Regions from separate parts of the Terribacillus sp. 7520-G genome, predicted to be linked through region 4. Evidence: riboswitches for the same ligand, from Rfam matches in the RefSeq annotation. Region 4 holds a riboswitch; each other region holds the start of a gene.
What was found. Region 4 has a riboswitch for S-adenosylmethionine ahead of CHH53_RS10080 (PLP-dependent aspartate aminotransferase family protein). Riboswitches for the same ligand answer to the same signal wherever they lie in the genome.
Positions count from the first base shown of each region.

Region 1 (8,173 bases), on a different contig from region 4:
GGAATCAATTGCTTTCTTTGCCTCGGATGCAGCATCGAAGACGACTGGCTGCATGATTACGGTCGATGGCGGCGTGCCGGCTGCCTTTACTAGATAGGGGGCTATCAGATGCATATTGCAGTCGATATTGGAGCATCAAGCGGCCGGCTGGTCACTGGCGAACTGACAGAGGGGAAGCTCGTCATACAAGAGATTCACCGGTTTGCGAATGGCTATCAGAAACAAGGAGCTTATCAATGCTGGGATATTGATCATCTCGAGGAACAGATTTTGCGTGGTTTACAAATTGCCAAACAGAATGGCATCCATTCCTGCACGCTAGGGATCGATACATGGGCAGTGGACTACGTGCTGCTTGGGAAGGATGGTGAGCGATTGCGTGAGATGATCGCTTACCGGGATTCCCGGACGGATGAAGTGATGGAACAAGTGTGGAAAAGGGTGCCAAAGCGAGATGTCTACCGCAAAACAGGCATCCAATTCCAGCCCTTCAATACAATCTATCAGCTGTTTACGGAAAGCGAGGAGCTGATCAGGAAGACCGAAACTGTGCTGCTTGTGCCGGATTATCTCCATTACCGGCTGACCGGCGAAAAGGTGATGGAAGCGACCAATGCTTCCACGATGCAATTATTGAATCCGCTTACACGTGATTTCGATGAAGATTTGCTTGCTTTGACCGGTTTTCAACCAGATCAGTTTGCACCGCTGATTGAAGCTGGTACCGTCATCGGGGAAATCAAGGAGACCCTGCGAACGCAATATGACCTGCCCGCATGCACTGTCATCGCTGTCGCAACCCATGATACGGCATCTGCCATTGCTGGTGTGCCTGCAGCCGGACAGGACTGGGCCTATCTTAGCAGCGGCACCTGGTCCTTGATCGGGACAGAGAGAAGCGAGCCTATCTTAGGCGACAGCAGCTTGGATAAGAATTTCACGAATGAGTGGGGAATAAACAAAACCTACAGATATTTAAAAAATATCATCGGCATGTGGATGGTTCAGGAGATAAGAAGGCTATATCCGGTGGATTATAATTTTGGTGAGATGGTCGAGGAAGCGAGCCGGACGGACTTGGAGCAGGTGCCTTCCGTAGATCTGAATGACAAAAGGTTCTTGAAGCCGGATAATATGATCGAGGAACTGCAGGACTACTGCCGTGAAACGAATCAATATGTGCCAAGCACCATCGGAGAGCTGAGTTTTACGGTTTATCATAACCTGGCCATGCTTTACAGGGAAGCTTTGGAGGAGCTGGAGCTGCTGACAGGAACAAGCATACACACATTGCACATAGTCGGAGGCGGTTCCCGGAATCAGGTGCTCAATCAGCTGACAGCCGATTACAGCGGCTTGCAGGTAATCGCCGGTCCTACAGAAGCGACAGCGCTCGGTAATCTGATCGTCCAAATGATAGCCGCAGGGGAGCTGGATTCCTTGGAAGCAGGCAGGCGGCTTATCCGTGCCTCCTTCCCTGTGGAAACCTATCTGCCGGATAAGAAAAGGAGGAAGGTCCATGATTCGAAAAGCTAGTGTGATGTATGTGTATCGGGATAAATTCGATGAGTATAAAAAACGCCATGATAAGCTATGGCCGGAGATGGAGCAAGTGCTGAAGGGGCATGGCGTCAGCAACTACAGCATTTTTCTGCACGAACCGACTGCGATGCTGTTTGCCTATCTGGAAGCGGAATCCGAGGAAATGCATGCGAAAATTGCAGAGACGGAAGCCTGTCGCCGATGGTGGGCATACATGCAGGATATCATGCAGACAAATCCCGATGATAGTCCGGTCAGCGAGACGATGAAAGAGGTATTCCATTTAGATTAAGGGGGAAGACAGATGACAGTGATCAAAGCGTTTGAAATGGCAAAATCAGTATACGAATCAGCAGGTGTCGATGTCGAAGCAGCATTGGCAAAATTGAAAATGATACCAATAAGCATTCACTGCTGGCAGGGTGACGATATCGGCGGTTTTGAAGTGCAGCAGAATGAACTGTCAGGCGGTATCGATGTAACTGGAAATTATCCAGGGAAAGCGACGACACCCGAAGAGCTGCGCTCCGATCTTGAAATGGCGCTTCGCCTCATTCCGGGTAAGCATCGCATTAACCTGCACGCCATCTATGCAGAGACAGATGGCCAGCATGTCGAGCGTAATGAAATAAAGCCCGAGCATTTCCGCAATTGGGTAGAGTGGGCGAAGCAGCATGAGCTGGGGCTGGATTTCAATCCAACTGTCTTCTCGCATGAAAAAGCTGCCGACGGTCTGACACTTGCCCACCCAAATGAAGAAATCCGACAATTCTGGATCGAGCATTGTATCGCTTCACGCAGGATCGGGGAATATTTCGGCAAAGAACTAGGTACGGCAAGTCTTACAAATATCTGGGTCCCTGATGGATATAAGGATGTGCCGAGTGACCGCCTGACGCCAAGGGAACGTCTGAAACGCTCACTCGATCAAATATTTGCTGTCGAAATCGATGAAAAATATAATATCGATGCTGTGGAAAGCAAATTATTCGGCATTGGCTCCGAGTCCTATGTCGTCGGATCCCATGAATTTTATATGGGTTATGCGCTGACTCGAGGCAAGCATCTGCTGATGGACACCGGGCATTATCATCCGACAGAAATGGTTTCCAACAAGATCAGTGGCATGCTGCCATTTACCGATAAAATTGCCTTGCATGTTTCCCGGCCGGTCCGCTGGGACAGTGACCATGTGGTGACGTTCGATGATGAGCTGAAGGAAATTGCACTTGAGCTAGTCCGGAACCGAGTACTTGATAATATCCGCATCGGGCTTGATTTCTTTGATGCCAGCATCAATCGCGTTGCTGCTTGGGTGATCGGGACACGCAATATGCAAAAGGCACTGCTGTATGCACTTCTCACGCCTCATGAAGAGCTGAAGGACTATCAGGAGAAAGGGCAATTCACGGAAAGGCTTATGCTGATGGAAGAACTGAAAAGCTACCCATTCGGCGCAATTTGGGATTACTTCTGTCAGGAAATGCAAGTACCCCGCGGAACTGCCTGGTGGCAGCATGTCAAAGAGTATGAAAGAAATGAAATGGCACGCCGGTAACACGCCAGATTATGCTACACTATAATCAAAACGTGGTAAAGGCAGGAAAAGGTATGTTAGTTGCAGAAAGACAAAGGAAGATCGTCGAGCTGGTCAACGAACGGGCAAGCGTCCGGGTCACCGAGCTTAGCTCCCTCTTCCATGTGACCGAGGAGACGATACGGCGCGACCTCGAGAAGCTGGAAAAGGAGCAGCTGCTCCATCGCAGTCATGGCGGAGCTGTGCGGATCGAAGAAGGGGCAACGGAGATTGCGCATGAAGCACGCGAAGTAATGCATATGCAGGAAAAGCAAGCGATTGCCAAAGCGGCAGTCTCCGATATCCACACCGGGGAACGAATCATTCTCGATGCCAGCACGACAGCATGGTATATGGCAAAAGAATTGCCGAATATGCCGCTGACGATCATAACCAACAGTATCAAAGTGGCACTTGCCTGCAGTACAAAGGATCAGATCCGTGTCATTTCGCTCGGCGGACAGCTGCTGTCAAAATCATTATCCTATGTCGGACCGCTGACGGAGAGATCATTGACGACCTATTATGTAGATAAAACTTTCCTTTCGTGCAAGAGTGTCCATCTCGAGCATGGTTTGAGTGACTCGAATGAACAGCAGGCGATCGTGAAGAAGCAAATGATCGAGATAGCGGAACAAACAATCCTCCTGGCCGATTCCAGTAAATTCGGCAAGCGTGCTTTCGCCACAATCACCGGTCTGGATAGGATTTCGAAGGTCTACACAGATACAGGGATAGATTCCATCACAAGCAACCATTTTGAAAAACAGAACATCGAGTTCCAAGCCGTGAACTAATCACCGACCCCGCAGGATTAAGCTTGCGGGGTCGCTAAGCATGGTATGAGGAATAAAATAGCATTTATCCCTCTGAACTCGTTGATTTTTGTAAGCGCTTGAATTGCTGAAATCCTAACCGGATCTGAAAGCGGTTATTGCATCAGCGACCCTCGGAGGATAAGAAGCCTCCGCTTATGGATTCTCTGCTTTCGACGTCCATCTTGAAAGGTTGTCCTTAATGGACAGCCTTTTTGGTTTGCAAACAAATCCCTATCTTATCCACTGCCTATCGATATCCCTTCGAAAGTATAATATAACCATGGGATTTTTGTTGATAAAGCAATACGAATCCTGTATTCTCTTATTTATTGTGACAAAAAAATCGATTTTTTCTTCTTATTAAGAGAGATGGAGGGACTGGCCCGATGAAATCTCGGCAGCGGAACTTTATGATGAAGTTGCTGTGCCAACTCCAGCAAGCCGAGGCTTGATAGATAAGAAAAGTGCCAGGATGCCTCTTCTTGCTTGTCAAGATGGGGCCTTTTTTGAGAGGAAAAACGGACAAGACTTGTCGCTTTTATTTTTGGAGGTGGAATGATGAAGAAAGGAAATCCATGGGCGCTGATCCCATTTGTTGTTTTTTTGATTTTATTCATTGGTTCAGGGGTCATTACAGGTGACTTTTATGCGTTTCCTGTCTTAGTGGCGATTGTCATTGCAGGTGCTGTCGCTCTTGCTATGAATCGGAAAGAATCATTTTCGCGGAAGGTTGACATCTTTTGTCAAGGAGCAGGGAACTCCAATGTCATGCTGATGGTCATTATCTTTCTTTTGGCTGGTGCCTTTTCAGGGGTGGCAGAGGGCATGGGTGCAGTAGACTCCACTGTAAACTTTGCGTTAGCATTTGTACCGCAAAACCTGCTTGTCGTGGGCTTATTCATCATAGCCTGCTTTATCTCCCTGGCAATGGGTACCTCGGTGGGTACGATTGTTGCGCTGGCTCCAATCGGAGTGGGGATAAGCGAACATACCGATCTTTCGATGGCGCTGGTAATGGCTGCGATCATTGGCGGTTCCATGTTTGGTGATAATTTATCCTTTATCTCGGATACAACCATTACTGCCGTACGATCACAAGGTGTTCAAATGAAGGATAAATTCAAGGTGAACTTTTGGATTGTCCTGCCGGCAGCTATTGTAACGAGCATCATCTTAGGCATTATGACAATGGGTGAGACGGCTCAAGTGGATCATGGAAGCTATAGCTGGGTAAAAATACTTCCTTACATTCTGGTTATTGTCTTTGCATTATCTGGAATGAATGTTTTCCTTGTTCTGGCGTCTGGTGTTGTTTTAGCTGGAGCAGTTGGCTTGGTTGATGGCAGCTATCATGTAATGGATCTTGTGCAGACGATGGGCGGAGGAATGGCAGATATGTATGAGATTGCTTTCCTTGCAATACTGATAGCAGGAATGGTAGAGGTCATTAAATATAACGGCGGAATCGATTACCTGCTTCACCTTTCAACACGGAGGATTAAATCGAAAAAAGGTGCTGAATTCAGCATTGCCGGTCTGGTTGGAGTTACTGATTTATCTACGGCCAATAATACAATTTCTATATTGATCGTAGGTCCGCTCGCTAAAAACATTGCGGATCAATACGGGATAGATCGGCGAAAGACCGCAAGTATATTGGATATTTTCTCCTGTGCGATTCAAGGCCTTTTGCCATATGGCGGCCAATTACTGGCGGTTGCCGGTGTGGCTGGTATATCACCAGTCAGCATTTTGCAATACTCCTTCTATCCTATCCTCATCGGTGTCTGCGGAATCATCGCTATCCTTATCGGATACCCGAAGAAGAACAGCTGAAAAAGTGGACCGCACAGCAGCAAGGCTGTGCGGTTTTTTATGCAAGGAATTTCGGATTGAAAAGAAGGCTGGAATGGTGACGGGAATGGATGGAATGAGTGGATCTGGGTGCAATCAGTTGTCATCCGATCGGATTTCTGGTTTGCAGGTACGGCATTTATCGGACAGCCGAAAACGCCTTTTATTAACCATAATTTTATTATGTAAACCATCTTTGTCGATTTTTTCTCAAAATTATGTCTTTCATATAGCCAGCAGAAGAAACTCTGTGATACTATTTTACTTATGTAAAGAAAAAGCGTAATGGAGAGAGACAGATGAAGGTAGCAAAATTTGGTGGTAGTTCAGTAGCAAGTGCGGAGCAGCTCCGCAAAGTAGCACAAATCGTGAAAGCCGATCAAGAGCGGAAGTTCATCGTCGTTTCTGCACCGGGTAAACGGGATAAAGCAGATACGAAGGTGACGGACTTGCTGATTGCAATAGGCGAGGCGCACAACAAAGGGGAAGACGTCAGTACACAGGTGGAAAAAGTACTATCGCGTTTCCGATCCATCGTCGAGGAATTGGAGCTTGATGATAACCTTATCGGACAGATAGCCGATCATCTGGATGGAATCCTGTCCGATGCAATCCCTGCCGTGAACAAGATGGATGCATTGAAGGCGGCGGGGGAAGATTCCCTTGCAAAAGTATTCAGTGCATATCTTCAGAAATTAGGTGTCGAAGCTGCCTATGTGAACCCTCAAGAAGCAGGTTTGCTTGTGAGGGAGGAATTGGGAGGAGCACGGATACTTGATGAGAGCTTCGAGCTTTTATATAAACTTCGTGATCGGGAAGGGGTGCTTGTCATCCCTGGTTTCTTTGGCTATACGAAGGAGGGGAAACTTGCCACTTTCCCTAGAGGCGGTTCGGATATCACCGGCTCCATCGTGAGTGCAGGCGTGAAGGCTTCCTTGTATGAAAACTTTACAGACGTGGATAGTGTTTATAGTGTGAATCCGAATATCGTGGAGAATCCTAAAGAAATCCACACATTGACGTATCGCGAAATGCGGGAGTTATCTTATGCAGGCTTCTCTGTCTTCCATGACGAAGCACTGATTCCGGCATTCCAAGCTAAAATACCGGTATGTGTGAAAAATACGAACAATCCTTCCGCACCCGGAACGATGATAGTTGCGGAAAGGGAAGTATCGGGAAATCCCGTCATAGGCATTGCGAGTGATACAGGCTTCTTGAGCATCTATATCAGCAAATACTTGATGAACCGGGAGCTTGGTTTCGGCCGGAAGCTATTGCAGATTCTCGAGGAAGAAAACATTTCCTTTGAGCATGCTCCATCCGGTATCGATGATATGAGTGTCATCCTCAGGGAAAGCCAGCTGCCGCCGGATAAAGAAGCAGTGGTCGTCCGCCGTCTCAAAGAGGAACTGAAAGCCGATCAGGTGTCCATCGACCGCGATCTTGCGATGATCATGATCGTCGGGGAAGGGATGATCGAAACAATCGGTGTTTCCAGTACAGCCACAAAGGCTTTTACCGATGCGAATGTGAATATCGAAATGATCAACCAAGGTTCCTCTGAAGTATCTTTGATGTTCGGTGTCAAAGCCCATCAGATCAATGAGGCTGTACAATCATTGTACAAAGCATTTTTCCAGGATTAAAGAATCCGGACAGCGCCTAAAATGGCGTTGTCCGGATTTTCCTTTTTATTTTTCCCAGCGGGAGCTGAAGCCCGGCATAATCCTTGATGCCTTTTTCGGATACGAGCTTCAATAAGTGCGCGAAAATCTCAGCGGTCATCTTCGCATCTGCCAGTGCGTGATGGCGCTCCAGCTGCTGGACTTGGAAGCGGCTGATCAAGCTGTCCAGACGGCTTTGCCTTTTTTTGAAAAACATCCGCGCCAGCATCTGCGAATCAAGTGTGTAACAGGACAATGGCGGAAGCTTATACAGCTTCAGCATCGTCTGGATGAACCGGATATCGAAAGAAGCTGGATGGGCAACAAGGATGGTATCCTTGCTGTAATCCAGGAAACGCTCCATTGCCTCGGGGAATGATGGTGCTTCTTCTATCTTGTCGGGATCCAGCTTGGTCAGCTTGATGATTTTCTTTGGCGTCTTCAGCAGCGGCTTTGTCATTTGATAGAATTCATCCTCTGATTGAATGACATTTCCCTTCATGCGAACTGCTCCGATCGAGAGGATTTCATGTCCCAGATCAGGGAACAGTCCAGTCGTTTCCAGGTCAAAGACGGTAAAATCCTGTTCTTCGAAAGGTACATCCCGAAGAGAAGGAGCCGGACGATAATCAGTGAGCTTTTCATACAGCCGCTGGTGGATGCGGGTATTGATATGCGCTTTTCTTTTTACGTGCATGGTAACTTTTCCATAGAGT
Region 1 is NZ_NQFP01000015.1:171,750-179,922, reverse strand. It holds gene CHH53_RS06700 (bifunctional aldolase/short-chain dehydrogenase) at 1-97, shown strand, start outside; gene rhaB (rhamnulokinase) at 109-1,536, shown strand; gene rhaM (L-rhamnose mutarotase) at 1,520-1,834, shown strand; gene rhaA (L-rhamnose isomerase) at 1,847-3,100, shown strand; gene CHH53_RS06680 (DeoR/GlpR family DNA-binding transcription regulator) at 3,154-3,915, shown strand; SAM riboswitch class I at 4,291-4,398, shown strand; gene CHH53_RS06675 (Na+/H+ antiporter NhaC family protein) at 4,492-5,772, shown strand; gene CHH53_RS06670 (aspartate kinase) at 6,090-7,439, shown strand; gene CHH53_RS06665 (3'-5' exonuclease) at 7,456-8,173, opposite strand, start outside.
Region 1: it holds a riboswitch for S-adenosylmethionine, as region 4 does, so the genes downstream of both, CHH53_RS06675 (Na+/H+ antiporter NhaC family protein) here and CHH53_RS10080 (PLP-dependent aspartate aminotransferase family protein) in region 4, are expected to answer to the same signal.

Region 2 (6,845 bases), on a different contig from region 4:
TAAACAATGGTTTGGCAATATCCGCGGTGATCTCCTATCCGGTATCGTCGTGGCCTTGGCCTTGATTCCCGAAGCAATCGCTTTTTCCATCATCGCAGGTGTAGATCCGATGGTCGGTTTATATGCATCCTTTTCCATGGCTGTGATCATTGCCATCGTCGGCGGAAGACCTGCGATGATCTCTGCTGCCACAGGCGCGATGGCATTATTGATGGTGACATTGGTAAAGGAGCACGGCTTGCAGTATTTATTTGCCACCACCATCCTGACCGGTGTCCTGCAGCTCCTATTTGGCGTCTTAGGTATTGCCCGTTTCATGAAATTCATTCCGCGTTCGGTCATGATCGGGTTTGTGAACGCACTTGCCATCCTGATATTCATGGCACAAGTTCCGCATTTCATCGGGATCAATACGACCACTTACATCATAGTAGGTGTCACACTTGCCATCATCTATCTGTTCCCTTACGTCACGAAGGCCGTGCCGGCACCCCTGGTAGCCATTCTGGCAATGACCATTCTGTCCATCGTATTGCATCTCGATGTCCGGACTGTAGGTGACTTGGGTGAAATCAAACAAGCATTGCCTTCTTTCTTGATTCCTGATATCCCCTTCAGCTTGGAGACCTTGCAAATCATCTTCCCGACGGCATTGGCGCTGTCGATCGTCGGGCTGCTGGAATCCTTGCTGACAGCATCGATTGTCGATGACATGACAGATACCGATAGCAATAAAAACAAGGAAGCTCGCGGACAGGGCATTGCCAATATCGTGACAGGCTTTTTCGGCGGCATGGCAGGCTGTGCGATGATCGGACAGTCCGTCATCAACGTCAAATCCGGCGGGCGCGGACGTCTTTCCACCCTTGTCGCAGGTATATTCCTGATGTTCCTCATCCTTGTTTTGGGAGACTGGGTCGTAATGATTCCAATGCCTGCACTTGTCGGTGTCATGATCATGGTTTCCATCGGTACATTTGATTGGCACTCACTGCGCAGCCTCACACGCGTGCCTTTGTCGGATTCGGCTGTCATGGTCGTGACCGTCATCGCGGTGGTAGCCACGCATAATTTATCCATCGGTGTATTCATCGGTATCCTGCTGAGTGCCATTTTCTTCGTTGCCAAGATTTCAAAAGTGAAAATCGAAGAAAGTACTGGCAAAGACCATATCCGATATGCTATCACAGGCCAGCTTTTCTTTGCCTCCGTGACCGATTTCATGAATGGCTTCTCTTATGAGGATCCAGTAAAACAAGTGACCCTTGATTTTACAAATACGCATGTCTGGGATGACTCCGCAGTGGCAGCGATTGACAAAGTCGTGCTAAAATTCAGGGAGAAAGGGACGACTGTCACCTTGGAAGGCTTGAATAATGACAGTCAGGCACTGATGCACAGATTGACAACCAGCGATTCGGCATATGTGAAAGTATCAAACCATTAAAAGGCGGTGCATCCATGTATAAGAAAATCGTAGTGGCAATCGACGGTTCCGATCATTCTTTTCTCGCAGCAGAGCACGCAATCCAGCTGGCAAAGCTGCAGCCTGAAACACATGTCGAGGGAATTCAAGTCCTGGATTATGAAAAGACAAAAGCGGATGTCCTGCACAGCAGCGATCCAATCCAGCTCCAGAGCAAGCGCGAGGAGAAACTCCAGCGATTCCGCGATGCATTCGAAGCTGCATCCATCCATTACAAATTGATCATGAAGCATGGCGAGCCAGCCTCAATGATCCTTGAGCACGCACGTGACACGAAAGCCGACCTCATCATCATCGGCAGCCGCGGACTGAATCCTCTCCAGGAAATCGTACTCGGCAGCGTCAGCAGCCGTGTCGTAAAACGAGCCAAATGCTCCGTGATGATCGTTAAATGACAAAGGCTGCCGGATACCGGCAGCCTTTTATTTTACTAAGGAAAGGAGTAAGACAATGAAGATAAGAAAGCTCCAGCCAACAGAAACGCCGCCAATGGATCTTCTCCTCGAAGCCGATCCCTCTAAAAATCAAATTGCCGCTTACCTTCGCGAAGGCAGCAGCTATGTCGCTGAAAAAGAAAATCACATTCTCGGCATCTATGTCCTGGTGAAGAACAGGGAAGACACTGCAGAAATAATCAATATCTCAATCAGAGAAGCCCATCAAGGAAAAGGTATCGGAAAAAAACTCATCCGTCATGCGATGGAACAGGCCCGCGCAAAAGGCTTTGCCTTCTTGGAAGTGGGAACAGGCAACTCCAGCATCGATCAAATCGCCTTCTACCAGAAATGCGGCTTTCGCATGACTGGAATCGACCGGGATCATTTCCTCCGGCATTACGACGAACCGATTCATGAAAATGGCATCCAGTGCAGGGATATGATTCGTTTTTCATATGAGCTTTAAATTTGAGTGTCCACACTATGATAAACAATCGCTTCATCGATTTCCTTGCGTAATAAAGGGCAAGCGCAGAAGATCAAGCCTCCGCCTTAGCTGGTGCCCTGGAAGCAACCCGATAAAAGTGTCCATTGGATTCTACGCTTTCTGCGTGTATAGAAACAGTCTCACCAGTCGGTAAATGGACGAAAGGTACTTTCTCTTTTTTCTCGGTAAATCGGATTTCCCGTTTTACAACGACCTCTTTTCGCTTATGGACGAGATTAGCCAAATCCTCGACAATGGCGCTTGCTGTCGGCAAGGCACCAGCACCCGGACCCTGGAGCTTCAGCTTGCCAACCAGGTCACCTTCGATACACACGGCATTATCCACTCCATCGACACTGTACAGCGGATGATCTGCAGATAATATCACCGGTTCGACAGAGGCTGTGACTTCCCCTCCTGCATTTTCAAGCGTTGCAACATGCTTTATTTTCCAGCCTCTTCCTGCTGCCTCCTGGATATCCTGCGCGGAAACGGACCGGATTCCCCTGCGCGTCACTTTTTCCCAATCCGGCTGGGCCTCGAATAATAAATCACTCAGGACCATCAGTTTATAAAAAGCATCCCAGCCATCCACATCGTTGGCTGGATCCGCCTCTGCAAATCCGGCTTCCTGCGCAAGCCGCAGTGCATCTTCAAATATCAATCCTTTATCGGCCATTTCAGTCAGGATGAAATTGGAGGTGCCATTCAATATCGCCTCCACTTTGACAACACGATTGATATGCAGGAGCTGCTTCAGTGTGCCGATTACCGGGACACCGCCTGCCACTGCTGCTTCATATTCCAGCCTGACACCTTTTTGCTTTGCCAATCGCTTTAGTTCTGCCCCGCGGGATGCAATCAGCTCTTTATTCGCCGTGATGATATGACAGCCGCGATGGATTGCCTCACTCAGATAGCTGAAGGCAGGCTCGATGCCCACACTCGCTTCGATGATTACATCGAGCTTTTCGATTGCAAAAAGCTCCGCTGCTTCGTCGGTGAGAAGTGCATCCGTGACTTGCCCTGCATACTTCTGTTTATCGCGCACCAATACACCCGCCACCTGTACTTCTTTCCCGAATATCGTCTGCAGATTCTCCTGATGGGAGCGGATTGTCCTCCCCACTGCGCTGCCTACGGTACCATAACCTATCAATCCAATTTTAACTGCTGTCATCCTTGCTGCCTCCTTCGAGTGATTTTACGCATAAAAAAAGCCTCCCTGAGAGGACAGGGAGACGAATGAACCGCACTGTGTCTTCTCTCATCTGCAGGAATTAGCACCTATACAAGTCTAAGATTAACTTGCAGGTTGCCGGGCATCATCGGGCCAGTCCCTCCGCCACTCTTGATAAGAGTTTTGTATTCGTTTGTTATGAAGGAGTTTAGCATGAATAAGATACATCGTCAACTGAAAATTCACACAATATCAGCCGACCAGACTGTCATAAAGGGAACGCGCCCGGGCGATATCATTTACGCCATGAACGATTGCCCGCCCATCGGCAAATAACACAATCCGATGGCCTTTGTAGTGCAAGGCGAGCAAATGTTCATTGGCAGTGACATGATCGACCGCAGAAGCCCATTCCTCTGACAAAGCCGGCAGATCCAGTGATTTCTTGGCACCAGGCCGGATATGGACAGCTTCCCTGCCGCATAATACATCCATCCTCGTCTGTCTGGCACCGTCCAGAAAGGGCAGTGTGGCATTTGTGCTGCAGCTGGGACAGCTTGAATCCCTCAGCCCCCGTACGTCCACTCTCGAGTAATCACCCGTCCAAATATCAAACGCAGATAATTCCGGCGTTACTTTTTGACCGGATAGAAGCCGCAATGCCTGTGTCACCTGCATGGACGCCACCCATTGGACAATGGGACTGATGATTCCTGCCGTATCACATGTTTCACTTTGCTCAGGAAGCTGCTCGAGGAGACAATGCAAACATGGGGAAGCTTTGTCTCCCAGCACCGGATATGTCACACCATAGCTTCCGACACAAGCTCCGTATAAGAAAGGGATATCATGCTTCAGCGCTGCATCATTTACAATCAGCCGGGTCTCAAAATTGTCTGCAGCATCCAGAATCACATCCGCACCTTCCATCAGCTGCTCGATATTATGATGATCGACATTTTCGATTACTGGTTTTACCGTTACATGCTGATTGATAGCCTTTAGTCGTTTCGCTGCTGCTGCTGCTTTTGGCAAATAGGCAGCAGCATCTTCTTCCGTATACAGCTGCTGGCGCTGAAGATTATGAAGCTCGACATAATCCCGATCAATGAGCACCAGCTCCCCGATGCCTGCCCGCACTAGCATTTCTGCTGAAGCAGAGCCCAATGCGCCCATGCCGATCAACACGATTCTACCGTTCTCGACCCGTGCCTGCCCTTCCTTGCCGATAAACAATTCCTGCTTCCGATAACGATCCCGCATCAGGTAAACAATCCTTCACTCGGGCTGCTGGCTGCAGCATAGTCCTTCTCCGGGATTCTGCCTGCTTCGAACCCCATTCTGCCCGCTTCGATTGCCAGCTTCATTGCACGCGCCATCTTCACAGGGTCCCGGGCACCGGAAACTGCTGTATTCAGCAAGACACCATCAGCCCCGAGCTCCATGGCATAAGCAGCATCCTTCGGAGAACCAATGCCCGCATCGACAATCACTGGTACGCTGCTCTGTTCCACGATCATACGAAGATTGAAGGGATTGATGATACCTTTTCCCGAACCAATCGGCGATGCACCCGGCATGATGGCATGCACCCCCAAATCGATGAGCCGCTTGGCCAGCACAACATCATCCGACGTGTAAGGAAGGACAATGAAACCCTCCTCCAACAACATTTCAGCTGCCCGCAGCGTTTCGACTGGATCAGGAAGCAACGTCCTATCACAGCCGATCACCTCCACCTTCACCATATCGCATAAGCCGGAGGCCTTCGCCAGCCTGGCGATACGGACAGCCTCCTCTGCCGTTTTGGCACCTGCCGTATTCGGCAGCAAGGTATACCGTTTCAAATCAAGCTGCTCAAGGAAATTCGGCTGGGACGGCTCGAAAATATCCATCCGGCGTACCGCAAATGTCAGTATCTCCGCCTTTGAAACATCGACAGCCTCTTTTTGAACCTCGAATGACGGGTATTTACCTGTCCCCAGCAGCAAACGGGAAGCAAATGTCTTATCTGCGATTTGTAACATCGTTCATCCTCCTCCGACAAAATGAATCAATTCGACTTTATCGCCATCTCTTATAGGCTGATCTGCATAGGCAGATTTATCGATGATTTCGTTGTTCAGTTCGACAATCACAATCCTATTCTCCAAAGAAAGGGATGACAGCAGCTGGGCGATATTCCGGATGTCAGCGGATAATGCATGCTGCCTGCCATTCAGTTGAATGCTCACATCAATACCTCCTCATCGGTATGCAGTCGGTCGACTCGAAACGCTTCCATCCATACTTCCGGAACTGCCTTACCGTCAATCAAGTCACAGATCATCTTACCTGTAACCGGCGCAAGCAGAATCCCATTGCGCTGATGACCAGCAGCAATGAATAATCCCTTCATCTCTGGATGCTCCCCGATCAGCGGCTTGCCATCGATCGTCTGAGGTCTGAGACCGGCCCAGCTTCTGAGAAAAGGCATCTTATCTATCCCCGGCAGCATCTGTCTCGCCTTCTCCATGACCCTGTGTATACCCCCGGATGTCGGCTCTGTACTCCAATCTCCCCTGACCTTTGTTGCACCGATGATCAGCTCATCATTGTTCCGAGGAACAATATAATGCTGGTCATGGAATAAACTGCAGGAGAGCGGTATCTCTGTATTGGTGACAGCGATGCATTCCCCTTTCACCGGATACATTGGTGTCCCCAAGCCAATCCGCTGCAAAAGGGCATTACTCCATACCCCGCCGGCAATGACCACATACTCCGCCTGCCATTCTCCCTTGGAGGTCTGTATCCGATATTGCCCATCTTCCTTTGCAATGCCTTCCACTCGAGTGAACGCATGTATACGGGCTCCTGATATTTTGGCTGCCGAACAGAATCCTCTGCAGGCAATGGCTGGTGTGACATGTACATCGTCCGCTATATGGATCGCTCCTTCCAGGGACTTGGTCAGCCCCGGCACTTCTTTTTCCGCAGCAGCTCGGTCCAGCCACGTCACACCTTCCAAGGAACAAATATCGGATAGCCTTGCTCTTTCTTCTGCCGTAAAAACAAGCTGCAGTAATCCGCCTGTACGCCGTTCGATATCTATCCCTGTAAGCGCACGTATATCGGCTTCCGCTTCTTCGTACAGCTGTTGGCTAGTCCGGGCAAAGGAATAAAGCAAAGCACCGAACTCTTTATACTCCGAATGGGCGCCTAGCATGCCCGCTGCGGCTCGTGTCGAGCCTGACCCAATCTGTCCGGCTTCGA
Region 2 is NZ_NQFP01000030.1:45,887-52,731, reverse strand. It holds gene CHH53_RS11620 (SulP family inorganic anion transporter) at 1-1,447, shown strand, start outside; gene CHH53_RS11615 (universal stress protein) at 1,462-1,881, shown strand; gene CHH53_RS11610 (GNAT family N-acetyltransferase) at 1,937-2,389, shown strand; gene CHH53_RS11605 (homoserine dehydrogenase) at 2,463-3,590, opposite strand; SAM riboswitch class I at 3,675-3,771, opposite strand; gene CHH53_RS11600 (ThiF family adenylyltransferase) at 3,843-4,853, opposite strand; gene CHH53_RS11595 (thiazole synthase) at 4,853-5,617, opposite strand; gene thiS (sulfur carrier protein ThiS) at 5,621-5,824, opposite strand; gene thiO (glycine oxidase ThiO) at 5,821-6,845, opposite strand, start outside.
Region 2: it holds a riboswitch for S-adenosylmethionine, as region 4 does, so the genes downstream of both, CHH53_RS11605 (homoserine dehydrogenase) here and CHH53_RS10080 (PLP-dependent aspartate aminotransferase family protein) in region 4, are expected to answer to the same signal.

Region 3 (8,173 bases), on a different contig from region 4:
ATGATAACATCACGAAAGCAAAAGTGAAGCATGCCCGGAAAGAGGACTTGGATTACTTCACACCTTTCCGCGGCCGTGTCTATGAAGAATTGGCAGCAGCCGATACTGCCTTCCTGGAGCTGAAGACGCCGAATCCATCTCTTTTTGATGGTATCGATCCGGAAAGGGTCGCCCGCTATACGAAAGCAATGGGCGCAGCCAGACAAGGCTATCAAGCTCACAAGACGAATGGACGCGTCAACTGGCTCATCGCTTCCGTTCCGACTGTCGAATGGGCTGAATCGGTCTTCCCTGATCGGAAAGGACAAGCAGCAGTCGATAAGCTATGGGATGCAATCTTCTTCACTACCCGCTCCGATCAGGAAAATACGGTCGAGCTATGGGAACAGCATGTCGCGGCAATGAAGAAAAACGCTGATCATTTGAATGCACGCGACTATCGCAAGCTGCATTATACCGGTCCTGGAACCGATTTGACGATTGAACTGCATCCGGAATCCTTCTGGACTTGTGCAGAATTCATGAAAGAAGATGGCTCTACATATATACCAAACCTTCCAACAGAAGAAGTTTTTACTATCCCAGTAAAAAATGGAGTAAATGGGACAGTCAGCAGTACGAAACCTTTGAATTATGCCGGCACTTTGCTTGAGAACTTTTCACTAACTTTCGAAAATGGCAAAGTCGTCGATTTCTCAGCAGAAAAAGGCTATGACACGCTCAAGAATCTGCTGGATACCGATGAAGGCGCACGCTTCCTTGGGGAGGTTGCGCTCGTGCCGCATCAATCACCGATTTCCCAATCCGGCATCGTCTTCAACAACACATTATTCGATGAGAATGCTTCCTGCCATTTGGCACTTGGACAAGCAATCGGCATGTGCGTGAAGGATGCCCGCAGCAAATCGAAAGAGGAATTGGAGTCGATCGGATTCAACTACAGTCTGGCACATGTTGATTTCATGGTCGGATCCGGGGAATTATCCATCACAGGCGAAACGCCGGATGGCACAATCGAACCCATCTTCGAAAAAGGGAATTGGGCTTTCTGATGAAATAAAAAAGGAACAGCGGCATTGCTGTTCCTTTTTTATGTATGGCAGATCATGATGACTTCCCGATAATAATCAAGCTGATGAGGGCAAAGTTCTTCATGTGTAATCTCGATTCGCTGACAGGGAGCTCCCGCAACGATTTCCGCTTCCACGCTTTTCGCTTTGCCTTCCACGAGTCTTTCCAAGTCATTCACCTTCATCCTGACAATCTGTATCACTTCTTCATTCAGCAAGATCTCCGGCAATTCTTCCAAGTAATAGAAAAATTGATGACAGAACTCCCGATCGATCAGATCCTTGGCGAATAATTCCTCTTGGATGATACCTTTATAAAATAGATCACTTTCCTGAAGCGTGACACCCAATTCTTCCTGTATCTCACGTAAGCCGCCTATTACGGGCGTTTCGCCGCTTCCCAGATGACCAGCTGCAGTAATGTCGTATTTCCCGGGAAATTCGCTTTTATTAGCAGAACGCTGCTGTAGATAAATGTATGGTTCTGTACCATCATGCTCCACGAACCAGCAGTGGAAAGTCTCATGCCAGTCCCCATCGCGATGGACTGCCTGTCTTTCTTTCACTCCTATTTCCCGGTGCTGCCCATCGAAAATCGTCAATAGCTCCATAGTTTCCCCCATACTCACTCTTTTTTTCTAATGTACGCGATAAAAATAAGATTGTCCACCGCTCATTCCCAATTAAATGGAATCTTCCCGCATTTCCTCCACCAATGGGATGACTTCTTTGGCGAAACGCTCCATCTCTCGTTTTTGCGGGGAAAACTGAAGCAGCAATAGGCTGACACCTGCGTGCTCATAAGCCAGTATCCGCTGTGCAATCTGCATCGGTGTCCCGACAAAGTTTGGCCGCAGTCCTCTGGCAGAAACAGCATCGTCACTTATCCTGCTTTTCTGCGCCAGCTCCTCCTCCGTTACATATGCTTCATAGTCGGAACTGGTAATCCTTTCCCATTCCTGGATGGCTTCTTCCTCTGAGTCACGGCATATGACATAAGCTGTCATGCCAAACTCCGTGAACGCGGACTTGCCAGATGCTTCCCGGCGAATCTGCATATCGGCAATCATACTGGCCACTTCCTGCACTGTGCCGCCCTTCATGACATACGCATCACATGTCTCGGCAATTGTCTGGCGTAAGTAGTCGCTTTCCCCGCCTGCATATAAAGGGGAAATCTCTTTTTTCTTTCCGGCAGGCAAATGATCGACATGCTCCACTTGATAGTACAGTCCATCGTATGTGTAGCTGCCGGCAGTCCAGACTCCCCGCAGTACTTCGAAGAATTCTTCTGTCTGGAGATAGAATTCCTCCGTTCCTTCTATATCGCCAGCTTGACGCTTTCTTTCCTCTTCACGCAGAAATGAAACGACTGCCAGGGAAAAGCGGCTATTGCTGATTCCGTCGATCTTCACCGCCTGCTTGGCAGCTTCTGCCGGCTGATCGATACTGGGCCGGACCGCTGCCATGATATGCAATTTATCGGTTGCTTCTGCTATCGCTCCAGCCGTTTCCCAAAAGTCCAGCTTCTGATCGGCATTTTTCCCTTGGTATAGGTAAGTATCTGGAAGGAATACGGCATCGAACCCCAAGGTTTCCGCCATATGCGCTATTTCTTGGACACACGTCAAACGCAGCGGCCCCCCATCCTCCACATGACGCAGCCAGCTGTTTGAAACTGGCTGCCAGTATGCATATTTCATTGTTATTACTCCTTTTGCACATAGGAAATCCTACCGAACGACACATCAAATCTACTAAAAAAGCTTCTTCGATGAGAAGAAGCCATTGTTTGCAGCCGTCGTCATCTTATCACGCAGCTTTTGCTGCAGGTCGTAGCACCTTCCTGCAGGACTGCCCTCCTGCAGTGGGTTGCCGGGCTTCATCGGGCCTTTCCCTCCGCCACTCGTTATAAGATTTCTTATGAATTATCACTCTTACTATACCAGAATAGCGGTGTCCGATTCAAACAGAATAACTGCGGCGCCGATGGGCCTCCATCAACAGGCGGAACCCATTTTGTCTTGCTTTCTCTTCATAAACGGGGCTGGTCAGCATGAACTCGACCTCCGCTCCGTAATAGTTCTCCAGCTCATCCAATTGCTGAAGTACTTCATCAGGTGTCCCGATCACCATGGTCGGGCGGTTGTCTTCCAGGCGCTCCTTTTCATAAGGAGACAGCTTATAGGCTGACGCTGTATCCGGGCGGAGCATCCCTTTCACTGGTCTTCCCTGCTCCTGCAAAAGCGAGGCAACCTCATGACTTTTGGCCAAGGCTTCTGCAGCTTCCGTCGTTTCTGCACAGAAAAGGAAGAGACTGACCATCATTTGCGGCTCCTGTTCATTCTTCCGGAAGGATTTTCGATATACATCCAGCACCGCTGCATCCTTTTCCCCACGGATGAATTGCGCATAGGCGAATCCGATTCCATGATACGCAGCAAGCCCTGCACTTCCGGCACTGCCGCCGAGCAGCCATACAGATGGGGCGGTGCCGATTTCAGGCATCGCCCGCAAGTCGCCGAACCGATGCTTGTCTTCTTTTCTTATATCCAGGTAATGAAGCAGGTCCCGTATCTGCTGATCATACCAATCCTCCGGCACAGATTTATGCTCCTGCAATGCTCTTTTCGCAGCCGGCATACCACCAGGCGCCCTTCCGATGCCAAGATCGATTCTTCCTGGATGGAGCGCTTCAAGCAATCTTGCATTTTCTGCCACTTTATACGCACTATAATGAGGCAGCATGACACCGCCTGAACCGATACGGATGCGGCTCGTCCGTGCAGCCAGATGACCCATCATAAGCTCTGGACTGCTATGCGCCAGGCTGCCGCTGTGATGCTCGGAAACCCAGAATCGTGTATAGCCAAGCTGATCCGCCAGCTCAGCCAGCCGCACCGTTTCCTCCAGTGCTTCTGCCGCACTGCCATCTTCTTTGATCCGGGATTGATCCAATATACTAAGCTTCATTTTCTTCACTCCTTCTTTGTATCATATCCTGTGCGAAAGACTTTTAAAAACAATCCGTTTTTCTGTATGCTAGAAAAGACTCCAATATAAAGGATGGTGCTTATATGATCGGATTTATCGGACTAGGAATAATGGGAGAAAACATGGCTGCCAATCTGCTGGAAAAGGGAGAGCGATTAGTCGTTTTCAACCGTACAAAAGAGAAAGCACACGCGTTGATGGACAAAGGTGCTGTCTGGGCTGACTCGCCTCGTGAAGTCGGGGAGCAAGCTGATATCGTATTTACGATGCTGACAGATCCAGGAGCAGTCCAAGCTGTCATCTTTGGTGAAGACGGACTTTTCAGCGGCATGAAAAAGAATGGCTTATGGGTCGATGCGAGCACTGTCAAGCCCGCTTTCACGAAGGAGATGGCAAAAGCAGCTCGAGCTCATGATATCCGCTTTGTCGATGCACCCGTTTCCGGATCCAAGGCACCGGCTCAGCAAGGAAAGCTGCACTTCCTTGTCGGCGGTGATGAAAAGGATGTAAAAGAAATCACCCCACTGCTTGAGAAAATGGGACAAAGCATCCAATACATGGGTGGAAATGGCAATGGTTCAGCTACCAAATTGGCAGTCAATATGCTGCTCGTCCAATCCTTGACCGGTTTATCTGAAGCTGTCAGCTTCGGTGAAGCAGTCGGTCTGGATCGGGAGCATTTGATGGATGTCCTGCTTGCCTTGCCAGTGACGAGTGATATCCAAGCCGGTAAGCGGGATACGATTCTCAATCAAGATTTCGACCCCCAATTCCCTTTGGAACATGCATACAAGGACTTACAGCAGATTTCAGAAACAGCCTATGAAGCAGGTGCTCCCCTCCCGATGACCAACAGCGTCAAGGAACTGTACGCATTGGCGAAAAAGAACGGCTATGGCAAGCAAGATGTCGCCGCCGTTTATGCACTTTTGGCAAGGGATTGACCCAAAAATGACACGGAATCCGAATTTTTTCGGATTCTTTTTTTATTCTCATTTATTTTTTTTAATTAACATTGGCATATTAACAAGGTGCAGGATACGAAGCGGGAGGTTACTTAATCTGTGTGAACCATTTTTTCGCTTATTTCCATTACATTATAATCATTTTAATCTGAATGATTTATTAAATTTTTTAAATCAGATAAAATGTAATTTTGCTTATACTGAATACTTTCATATCAATATTTTTGTGCTAATATAATTATTGTTTTCTTAATTTAATAACTTTCTAAAGGGGTCTTCATCATGGCTGATTCATCAAGCAAATCAAAACGGGAAGTCAAATGGATTCCACTTCTGATCACCATATTGATCGGCGTAATCCTTTGGTTCATCCCTTCACCAGATGGTGTAAAAGCCGAAGCATGGCATCTGTTCGCCATCTTCGTCGCGACGATCATCGGTTTGATCATTAAACCAATGCCGATGGGAAGCGTCGCCATCCTATCTTTGACAGCGATTGTGCTGACAAAAACACTTGGTCTGGAGGAAGCACTGAGCGGATTCCAGAACAGCACGATCTGGCTCATCGTCATTGCCTTCTTCATTTCCAGAGGCTTTATCAAAACAGGACTCGGATCAAGGATTGCTTATTTATTCGTCCGCCTGTTTGGTAAAAAGACATTGGGCTTGTCTTATTCCTTGATCGGAAGTGATTTGATCCTGTCACCGGCTATGCCGTCCAATACAGCACGTGCCGGCGGTATCATCTTCCCGATCATCCAGTCATTGTCCAATTCCTATGGATCCAGGAGCGGAGATGGCACGGAGCGGAAAATCGGTTCCTTCCTGACTTTCACGTCCTATCAAGGAAACGGCATCACTTCCGCCATGTTCCTGACAGCAATGGCAGCAAACCCATTGGCAGCCAGCGCTGCGGAAAGCGTCACTGGTCAATCGATCTCATGGGGAAGCTGGATCCTTGCTTCCATCGTCCCTGGTATCATCAGTTTGATCGTCATTCCATTCGTCATCTTCAAGCTGTATCCTCCTGAAATCAAGGAGACACCGAAGGCGACTGAAATGGCAACCGTGAAACTGCAGAGCATGGGCAAGCTGAAGCGTTCCGAATGGTATATGATCGCTGTTTTCCTATTGCTGCTTGTATTATGGATTTTCGGCGAAAACTTCGGTATCGGTTCTACGACTGCCGCTTTCATCGGTCTTGTCGTGCTATTGCTTACGGAAGTATTGACTTGGTCCGATATCAAGCAGGAACAAGGTGCATGGGATACACTCGTTTGGTTCGCCGTGCTTGTCATGATGGCGAATTACCTGAATGAACTTGGTCTTGTACCTTGGTTCAGCGATATCATGAGTGATGTCGTAAGCACACTATCCTGGCCGGTTGCATTGCTGATTTTGGCTGTCGTGTATTTCTACTCCCATTACTTCTTTGCGAGTAACACAGCCCACGTCAGCGCGATGTATGCCGCCTTCCTTTCCGTCGTTGTGGCAGCTGGCGCGCCGCCATTATTATCAGCGTTATTGCTGGCTTTCTTCAGCAACTTGTTCGGCTGTCTGACACACTATGGCAGCGGCCCTGCCCCGGTATTCTTCGGCGCAGGCTTCGTTTCCCAGCAAAAATGGTGGGGGCTTGGTTTCCTCATCTCCATCATCCACCTTATCGTCTGGATCGGAATTGGCGGACTGTGGTGGAAACTGATCGGTCTATGGTAAAAAAAACAGGAATCCTTCACGGATTCCTGTTTTTTATTTGACTGCATACGTTTCGGCAGCTGCCGCTTTGATAAATGGACTCAAGTTCCTGACAGTATACATATGCAATTCATGCATCGCTCTTGTACATGCTGTGTAAAGCAAGGTACGCTCCGATTCATGGCCGTACGACTCATCCGAGACATCATACAATAGGACAGCATCGAATTCGATACCCTTGGCCAGATATGCCGGGATCACCGATAAACCTTTTTTGTATTGGGAAGTCGTTTCGGTAATCAGATCTGCTTCCATTTCTTCCTTGATCCAATCATGCGCTTCTTTGCTCTCCTTGCTGGTCTTGCCAATCACTGCAATCGTTTCGTAACCAGCTTCCTGCAAAGATCGGATCTTCTCCAGAATCAGCCGGCGCCTTTCCTGCTCGTCAGCTGCTTTTATCACTGTCGGCAAATCACCATCGCGGTTGAAAGGCTGTATATCCTTGGCGTTATCCAAGAGCTCCTTCGTGAAGTCGACTATCTGCCTTGTCGAACGATAGCTGCGCCACAGCTCGATTCGATGACTGTCGGCTGTATTGCCAGAGAGCACATTCTCCCCTGTCAAAGCATGCGCCTGAATCGCCTGATTGATATCACCAAGCAATGTCATCCTCGCATTCGGGAAAGCCTGCTGCAAATAGGCGAACTGGAACGCCGAATAATCCTGCGCTTCATCGATGAGCACATAACGGATGGACTTATCCGAGCGATCCCCCAGCACCTTATCACGGAAATATACGAATGGCGTCACATCTTCCCAGCTCATATATTTCCGCATGAGATTCTGCTTCGTCGTTTCATATAGCTCTGGCCACGAAGCTGGCATTTCCGGCCGTCTTTCGGCTGCCAGCATACGCAAGTATGACTTTTTGACATTGATGAAGGCATGCTTACGGACTTTCTTGATCAAGGGACGAAGCTTCCGTTCGACAACCCATTTCCGGAGAATTTCTTCTTCCTGTTTGTTCTCCTCAAAATCGTCCGTTTCTGAGCGTTCTTTCTTCTGGAGCTCGGCAAATGCTTCGACATAGTCCTCTTTTTCCATCAGCTCGACTTCTTCCCGAACCCAATCCTTCCGTGTTTCCCATTCACCCCACAGCTGGAGTTTTTCGACGATCCAAGCCGCAGTCAGCTCGGCCCGGTTGGAAATCGGCAAAGTATTGGACAGGCTGTAAAAATAAGACTGGATTTCCTGCTTGCTCACGATGCGCTGCTTACGGAAGCTGACATCCTTGAAAATGAGGCCGGCACGCTTGAATTCGTCCAGCTTGTCATCGATGTAATGCTTGAAATCCAAGCTTGCTTTATACTGGATACCAGCAAGCCTCCGCTCCTTTTCCTCCCCGGAAGCAAGCAGCATATATTCCATTTGTTCAAATGGCGTCTCGAT
Region 3 is NZ_NQFP01000001.1:252,142-260,314, forward strand. It holds gene CHH53_RS01180 (aminopeptidase) at 1-1,052, shown strand, start outside; gene CHH53_RS01185 (NUDIX hydrolase) at 1,091-1,681, opposite strand; gene CHH53_RS01190 (LLM class flavin-dependent oxidoreductase) at 1,754-2,773, opposite strand; SAM riboswitch class I at 2,877-2,988, opposite strand; gene CHH53_RS01195 (LLM class flavin-dependent oxidoreductase) at 3,036-4,043, opposite strand; gene CHH53_RS01200 (NAD(P)-dependent oxidoreductase) at 4,148-5,008, shown strand; gene CHH53_RS01205 (anion permease) at 5,312-6,745, shown strand; gene helD (RNA polymerase recycling motor HelD) at 6,779-8,173, opposite strand, start outside.
Region 3: it holds a riboswitch for S-adenosylmethionine, as region 4 does, so the genes downstream of both, CHH53_RS01190 (LLM class flavin-dependent oxidoreductase) here and CHH53_RS10080 (PLP-dependent aspartate aminotransferase family protein) in region 4, are expected to answer to the same signal.

Region 4 (8,173 bases):
GAGAATGGATTTACAACAGTCATACCAAACCGGCAAACTTCTCATCGGGGATATTGTGCTTGAATCAGGCAATATCCTGCCAAACGTCGAGGTGGCTTTTGAAAAAAGCGGACCCGCTTCGGGAGAAACGGTGCTTGTCTGTCATGCGTTGACGGGAGATCAGTTTGCAATCGGAACTGATGCAGCAACTGGATGGTGGAATGGATTGCTGCAGCCGGGCGGATACATCGATACCCGCCGATACCAAGTGATTACATTCAATGTATTGGGCGGGTGCAATGGGACAACGAGTGCATTGTCGGTAAACCCGGATTCGGGAAGCAGGTATGCGGCAGCCTTTCCGGCAATAACGATCAGGGACATGGTTTTGGTGCAGCGTCTTGCCTTGGAGAAACTGGGAATTGCTCATCTAAAGGCAGTAATCGGCGGATCATTGGGAGGGATGCAAGTACTGGAATGGGGCGTCATGTACCCTGATTTCATGGATGTGCTGATTCCGCTCGCAGCAACCCCCTTTGTGAGTGATTATGCGATTGCGTATAACCATTTGGCTAAGACAGCCATCACCTCCGATCCCGATTGGAACGATGGATACTATACACCGGACAGATTACCTGCGGCCGGTCTCGGACTTGCGCGGATGGTGGGGATGCTTACTTACCGTTCCGACCATCAATATAATGAACGTTTCCGCCGTGCTGCCTCCCGGAGGGATGATGCAGCTTACGAGGTGGAATCGTATTTGAACTATCAAGGAGAGAAGCTGGTCAATCGCTTTGATGCCAACTGCTATATGACTTTATTGGAAGCGATGAACAGTCATGATATCGGCAGGGGAAGAGGAGGATGGCAAGCAGCCGCCCGGAGAATAGACGCAATTGTGCTGACATTCGGATTTTCAAGAGATCTGCTATTTCCTCCAGAGGAGATAAGCCGCTTTGCTGCGGCAGTTCCAAGGGGAAGGCATGTGGATGTGGATACAATCTATGGGCATGATGGTTTTCTGCTGGAGTTCGAGAAGTGGGGACACCATATCAGGGAGGTACTCGAGCAGCCGATGAAAATTTCATATTGACTTATCAAGAGAGGTGGAGGGACTGGCCCGATGAAACCCGGCAACCTGTAAGCGGAAATGGCTTTTAAGGTGCTACATCCAGCAAACGGAAGTTTGGGAGATAAGGAGTTTCGTGCATAAGCAGCAGCTTCTTACCGGGAGCTGCTTTTTTCATCTATATAAACTGGAGGAATGACAAAATGACAGATCAAGTATATAAAGCAGAAACACTAGCATTGCATGGCGGGCAAGCGCCGGATCCGACGACAGGCTCAAGAGCGGTGCCGCTTTACCAGACCACTTCTTACTTGTTCCATGATACAGATCATGCAGAGCGTCTATTCGCACTGGATGAGCCGGGAAATATCTATTCCCGAATCGGCAACCCTACCGTCGATGTTCTGGAAAAACGAATTGCTTTGCTGGAAGATGGCGTCGCAGCAGTCGGTGTTGCATCCGGAATGGCAGCCATCAGCTACAGCATCCTCAATCTGGCAAGCGCCGGGGATGAAATCGTAGCAGCAACGAATTTATACGGAGGGACGTATAACCTATTCCAGACTACGCTCCCTCGCTACGGAATCACTGTCAAATTCGTCGATCCGACCGATCCGGAGGCATTCCGCGCGGCGATCACAGACAAAACAAAAGCTGTATTTGCAGAAATCATCGGAAATCCCAGCCTGCATGTGCTGGATGTGGAAGCAGTCGCGGAAGTGGCACATGATGCCGGGATCCCCCTCATTGTCGACAGTACGTTTGCCACACCTATCCTTAGCAAACCGATAACGCTTGGTGCGGATATCGTCGTGCACAGTGCAACGAAATGGATCGGCGGTCATGGTACTTCCATCGGGGGATTGATCGTCGATGGGGGCCGATTTGATTGGAATTCACCGAAGTTTCCGACATTCACCGAGCCGGATCCGAGTTACAATGGCATCCGCTATGCATTTGACTTCGGTACGCTTGCTTTCAGTACAAAATTGCGTGTCCAATTGCTGCGCGATCTTGGGGCTGCCCTTAGTCCGTTCAATGCATGGCAGCTGATCCAAGGCTTGGAGACATTGCATTTACGAGTGGAACGCCATGTACAAAATGCAGAAAAGCTGGCAGATTACCTTGAACGGCATCCGGCAGTCGATTGGGTCGCTTATCCGGGGCTCAGCAGCCATCCATCCCATGAAATCGCCAAAAGAGTGCTTCCATCCGGTGCTGGTTCCATTGTCAACTTTGGCATCAAGGGAGGCAGGGAAGCTGGTGCTGCTTTGATCAATAATGTCGCCCTTTGGTCCCATGTTGCCAATGTGGGCGATGCCAAATCATTGATCATCCACCCTGCCTCCACGACACATCTGCAGCTGGATGCCGAGGGATTGGCAGCTACGGGGGTAAAAGAGGAATTGGTGCGGCTGTCCGTCGGGATTGAAGCAGTGGATGATCTTATCCATGATTTGGATCGTGCATTGGAGAAGGCTACTGGATTCCGTTCGGAATCCCGGAAAATCGTGATCAATGATGAAGCTGTCATCCGGGAAGCGCTCGGCAGTGCAACGGATGCCCAAGGGCGCCAAAAAACGATTGCAGTAGTAGGGCTGAGCAGCAAGGAGCAGCGTCCAAGCAATCGTTTGGCTCGGAAGATGCAGCGCCTCGGTTACAAAATCATCCCGGTAAATCCTGCCGAAACAACTGTCCTGGGAGAGAAAGCTTACCCGGATTTGAAAAGTGTACCAGGGAAAATCGATATAGCCCAAATCTTCCGCAGTCCGGAAGCGGCTGTGGAGCTGGCAAAGGAAGCAGCCGAGGTCCGTCCGGAAATATTCTGGCTGCAGGAAGGTGTCGTCTCCCCGGAAGCAGCCGCGATTGCGCGTGAAGCGGGATTGGAAGTGGTCCACAACCGCTGCACCTATAAAGAAGCGCAGCGCTTGCGCGGAACGATCAGCACCTATGCATGCGAACTGGATGATAAAGGAGTAGCAATCGATGAATAAGATTCCCCTCATAGATAAAAGAAGTTTACTAGCTTTACTCAGCGTTTTAGCGGTTGTCTTCCTGGCAGCCTGCGGTAATTCAAGCTCAGCATCAGGAGACCTTAAACAGATTCGTTTGGATTACGCCTATTATTCCCCGGCCAGCTTGGTGATCAAAAATAAAGGCTGGGCAGAAGAAGCGTTCAAGGATCAAGGCATCGAGGTGACTTGGACACTAAGTCAAGGGAGCAACAAGGCACTGGAATTCCTGAACAGCAACAGTGTGGATTTTGGTTCCACAGCAGGCAGTGCGGCCTTGCTCGCCAAGGCGAATGGCAATCCGATAAAAGGTATATACCTGGCATCGAAGCCGGAGTGGACAGCATTGGTCACAACAAAGGATAGCGACATCAAGGAGCCGGCCGATCTCAAGGGGAAAAAGGTAGCCGCAACTGTCGGTACCGATCCATATATCTTCCTGCAGCGTTCCTTGCAGGAAGCAGGTCTGGATGAACAAGATGTCCAAATCGTCAATTTGCAGCATGCCGATGGAGCGAGTGCGCTGCTTTCCGGTGATGTGGATGTATGGGCAGGCCTTGATCCCCATATGGCAAAGCTGGAATTGGAAAGTGATACGCAATTATTCTATCGAAACGAAGATTTCAACACTTATAATTTCCTGAATGTCCGCGAAGAATTCGCTGAGAATCATCCCGAAGAAGTGAAGGAAGTCTTGAAGCTTTATGACAAAGCAAGGGCCTGGATCGAAGAAAATCCGGAAGAGACAGCTGAAATTGTTGCCAAAGAGGCAAATATCAGCCAGGAAGTAGCAGCAAAGCAGCTGGAACGTAATGATTTCTCGGAATCCGTCCCGGGTGATACCCAGCGGGAGATCCTGAATCAATCAGGTGCTGTCCTGGAAAAAGCGAATCTATGGAAAGGCAGCAAAGATGTAGCGGAAACGGTGGATAGTTATATCGAACCGAAATACGCAGAAGATCTTGGGGAGGAATGATGATTTATGTGGAAGAAATTAAGGACGCATCCTGCACTGCTTGGTTCCTTGCTGCCGATTGTCCTGCTGGCAGCGTGGGAAGTATTGAGCAGGGCAGGAGTCATTCCTGCCTATCAGCTTCCTGCCCCGAGTAAGATCCTGTCAACGATCATCGCTTATTTGCAGGATGGCACTCTGCAGGATCATGTATTGCTTACCGTTTACCGTTTATTCATCGGTTTCATCATCGGAACCGCAGCAGCTATCCTTTTGGGAACCCTTGTAGGTTATTCGGAGCTTGCCGAAAAGTTTTTTGATCCGCTGATTCAAGCGTTCCGTTCGATACCTTCACTGGCGTGGGTGCCTTTATTCATCCTCTGGATGGGGATCGGCGAACCGTCGAAGGTGACATTGATCGCGGTCGGCGTATTCTTCCCGGTCTATTTGAACATCGTCGATGGGATTCGCGGCGTTGATCGTAAGCTGATCGAAGTAGGAAGGATGTATGGGCTGGATGGGATGGCTCTCGTAAGAAGGATCATCCTTCCTGCATCATTGCCTTCTTTCCTTACCGGATTGCGCAGTGGTCTTGGCCTGGGGTGGATGTTCGTCGTTGCTGCGGAAATCATGGGTGCCAGCCAAGGGCTTGGCTATCTTCTTATTTTAGGGCAGAACACATACGCTCCCGATGTGATCATTGCCAGCATTTTCTTGTTTGCCCTGCTTGGGAAATTGACGGATTGGGTGTTGAAGCTCATCCAGAAACGATCACTTCATTGGCAGGATACCGTATTAGCGAAATGACAAGGGAGGATTCAGCATGACATTGCAAGTGGATAAGCTGGGAAGGCGTTTTGGGGAAAAGCAGGTTATACAGCAAGTGAATTTCACAGTCGGAAAAGGAGAAATCGTCAGCCTTCTCGGTACAAGCGGCTGCGGTAAAAGTACAGTCCTGCGGGCCCTGGCCGGACTGGATCCGGATTATGAAGGGAACATCACCATCCCATCCGACCAGCGTGTCGGGTTTATCTTTCAGGAGCCGCGGCTCTTGCCGTGGAAAACGGTATTGGCCAATGCCGCTTTCGGCTTGAATGGCGACCGGAAAAACAATGAAGAAAAAGCTCGCCGGTATTTGGAGCTGGTAGGGCTGAAGGAAGCAGAAAAACTATATCCGCGTGAGCTTTCGGGAGGGATGGCACAGCGGGCTGCCATTGCCCGCGCCCTTGTCACGGAACCGGATATCCTGCTGCTGGATGAGCCATTCAGTGCATTGGATGCATTCACAAAGATGCAGCTGCAAGAGCTCCTCTTGAAGATTTGGGAGGAATTCGGCACGACGATCATCCTCGTCACGCATGATATCGACGAAGCCCTGTATTTGAGCGATCGTGTCTTGCTTTTACAAGGCAGGCCATCCACGTTGGCAAAGGATCTGAAAATAGCATTATCAAGGCCGCGCTCCCGCGGCAGTGCGGCACTCGGAAAATGGAAGGAAGACATACTGGATTTACTGGAAGGGAAGGAACAGATTTATGACTATAACCTTGTCACCGAAATCGGACAGAAAGCATAATCTGCCAAGCTATCAAGAGGCAGTGAGCAGTCACGACTGGAAAGCGCTTGAAGAAGAACTGCTCAGCAGAAAAAACGGAAAATGCAACGCTTCCTATGAAGCTGTCGACCGCCATGTAGCAGAAGGCTATGGCGCAAAGACTGCATTGCATTATGTGAAGGACGGAGTGCTGGAATCCAGTCTGACATTTGCGGAACTGCAGCAAAAAATCGAACACTATGCAAAAGTCCTCCGCTCGCATGGTGTAGCCAAAGGAGACCGTGTTTTCATCTTTCTTCCGAAAAATCCCGAATGCTATGTTGCCATCTTGGCAACGATCCGGATCGGTGCCATTGCGGGACCGCTGTTCGAGGCATTCATGGAAGATGCTGTACGGGATCGTATCAATGATTGCGGCGGTACCCTGCTCATTACAGATCAGGATTTGATCAAGCGGGTACCTGCAGAGGATATCCCTTCCTTGAAGGAAATCCTATTAATAGAAGACATGAATGCCGCTCAGCCCGATTCGTCCATTTCCGGAGACGTGGAGTGGGTTGACAAAGAAGACGGTCTGCTGATTCATTACACAAGCGGTTCGACCGGGAAGCCGAAGGGCGTGCTGCATGTACATCGTTCTTTGATCCATCATGCTATTTCGGGGAAATGGGTACTGGATATACAGGATGATGATGTCTATTGGTGCACCTCCCATCCAGGCTGGGTCACGGGTAGCGTTTATGGGCTCTTCGCCCCTTGGCTGAACAGGGCGACAATCGTCATTCAAGGAGGGAGATTCAAGGCGGAATCTTGGTATAAAATCATTGAAGACCTGAAAGTGACGACACTTTACAGCGCCCCGACTGCTTTTCGTCTGCTGAAAGCAAAAGGTGATTTGTATAAGGATTATGATCTTTCCAGCTTGCGTCACATCCTCAGTGTCGGAGAGCCGCTCAATCCGGAAGTCATCACATGGGCTTGGGAAAACTTGCAGCTGCGAATCCATGATACGTGGTGGATGACGGAAACGGGTGGGCATATCATCGTCAACCTGCCCTCGGAACCTATTAAGCCTGGTTCGATGGGACGTGCATTCCCAGGTATCCAGGTCGGCATCCTGGATGAAGAAGGGAACGAATTGCCGCCCAATACGATTGGCCAGCTGGCCGTCAAGACTCCATGGCCAGGACTGATGCATGATATCTGGGGCGACAGGGGCAAGTATGATAGTTACTTTGTCTATCCAGGCTGGTATATTTCCGGGGATTTGGCTTTGAAGGATGAAGACGGTTATATCTTTTTCCAAGGACGGAATGACGATATGATCAATTCCTCCGGGGAGCGAATCGGACCATTCGAAGTGGAAAGCAAGCTGATTGAACATCCCGCTGTGGCAGAAGCGGGTGTGATCGGGAAACCCGATCCTGTCCGCGGGGAGATCGTCAAAGCATTCATCACATTGCGTGATGGCTATGAGGAGACACCGGAGCTGCTCGAATCACTGCGTTTGTTCGTCCGTAAAAACCTGGCCGCCCATGCTGCGCCGAGAGAGATCGAAGTGATGGAAGAGCTGCCTAAAACACAAATCAGCGGAAAGATTTTGCGCCGGCAATTGAAGCAGTGGGAATTGGAAAAAGAATTAGCTTTAAAAACGCCTTCCGAATGAGGAGGGCGTTTTTAAAAGCACTTGTTCTTATATTTCCCGCTCACTAGGGCCGTTGATGTCATTTCCGAAACGAACCTTCTGTATATTACGTAAGCCCTTAAGCTTGATTTCCCACCTGGTTGGTCATTGTTCCAGAATGACCATTTCCTGACTCTGTTTGGGCGTCTTGTTCGAATTTATAGCCTTTTTTCTCCAAACGTTTCACCAAGAAACCGACATAGAGCGGAAGCAGGACTGCTGTGGTCACAACTGAGGCGGCAACCTGTACTGTAGCTATGTCCACTACGGATGCAAAGCTTGCATTAGCTGCTGCGATCGCTGCTGGTGTCGCTACTGCATTACCAGCAGTTGAACCTTCTGCTGCACCAACAATCGGATTCCATTTGAGAGCCTTGAACACGAAGTAGCCGGCAGTACCTGTTACGAATACAGTCAACAGCCCAAGGATGATACCGCTTAAACCACCTTCGATAATGGATCGGAAATCGATGCTCATTCCGAGTGCAAAAGCAAAGAATGGTATCAGCATGGAGCTTCCTCGTTCAAGGAACTGACGCATATTTTCATCTAAATTACCAAGAACCATACCGACAACGATGGGAAGAAGTACGGCGATGAAGGAAGTGATCGAGAATAAACCGTTTACAAAACCCATCGCGCCGAAGACGGACAAGGCAACCATTGTAAGGAAAGGGCCATCATTGAGTGCCAATAAAGAATAAGCCGCTCTGTCTTCTTTGCTGCCGTATTGACCGACAAGTGCAACGAACATTCCGCCGTTACTGTTAGTCATTGCTGCAATCATGGCGATAGGCGCAATACCCAGCCACAATCCGTCTTCTCCTGCAAACAGGATGGCAAGCAATCCGAATAATGCTCCGACTGCCCATTTAGTGAATAGTAATGTAGCTCCTTTTCCTAAAGAACGACCAAATGA
Region 4 is NZ_NQFP01000026.1:4,830-13,002, reverse strand. It holds gene metX (homoserine O-acetyltransferase MetX) at 1-1,075, shown strand, start outside; SAM riboswitch class I at 1,074-1,182, shown strand; gene CHH53_RS10080 (PLP-dependent aspartate aminotransferase family protein) at 1,255-3,045, shown strand; gene CHH53_RS17660 (aliphatic sulfonate ABC transporter substrate-binding protein) at 3,038-4,039, shown strand; gene CHH53_RS17655 (ABC transporter permease) at 4,046-4,822, shown strand; gene CHH53_RS10070 (ABC transporter ATP-binding protein) at 4,839-5,591, shown strand; gene acsA (acetate--CoA ligase) at 5,551-7,236, shown strand; gene CHH53_RS10060 (2-keto-3-deoxygluconate permease) at 7,334-8,173, opposite strand, start outside.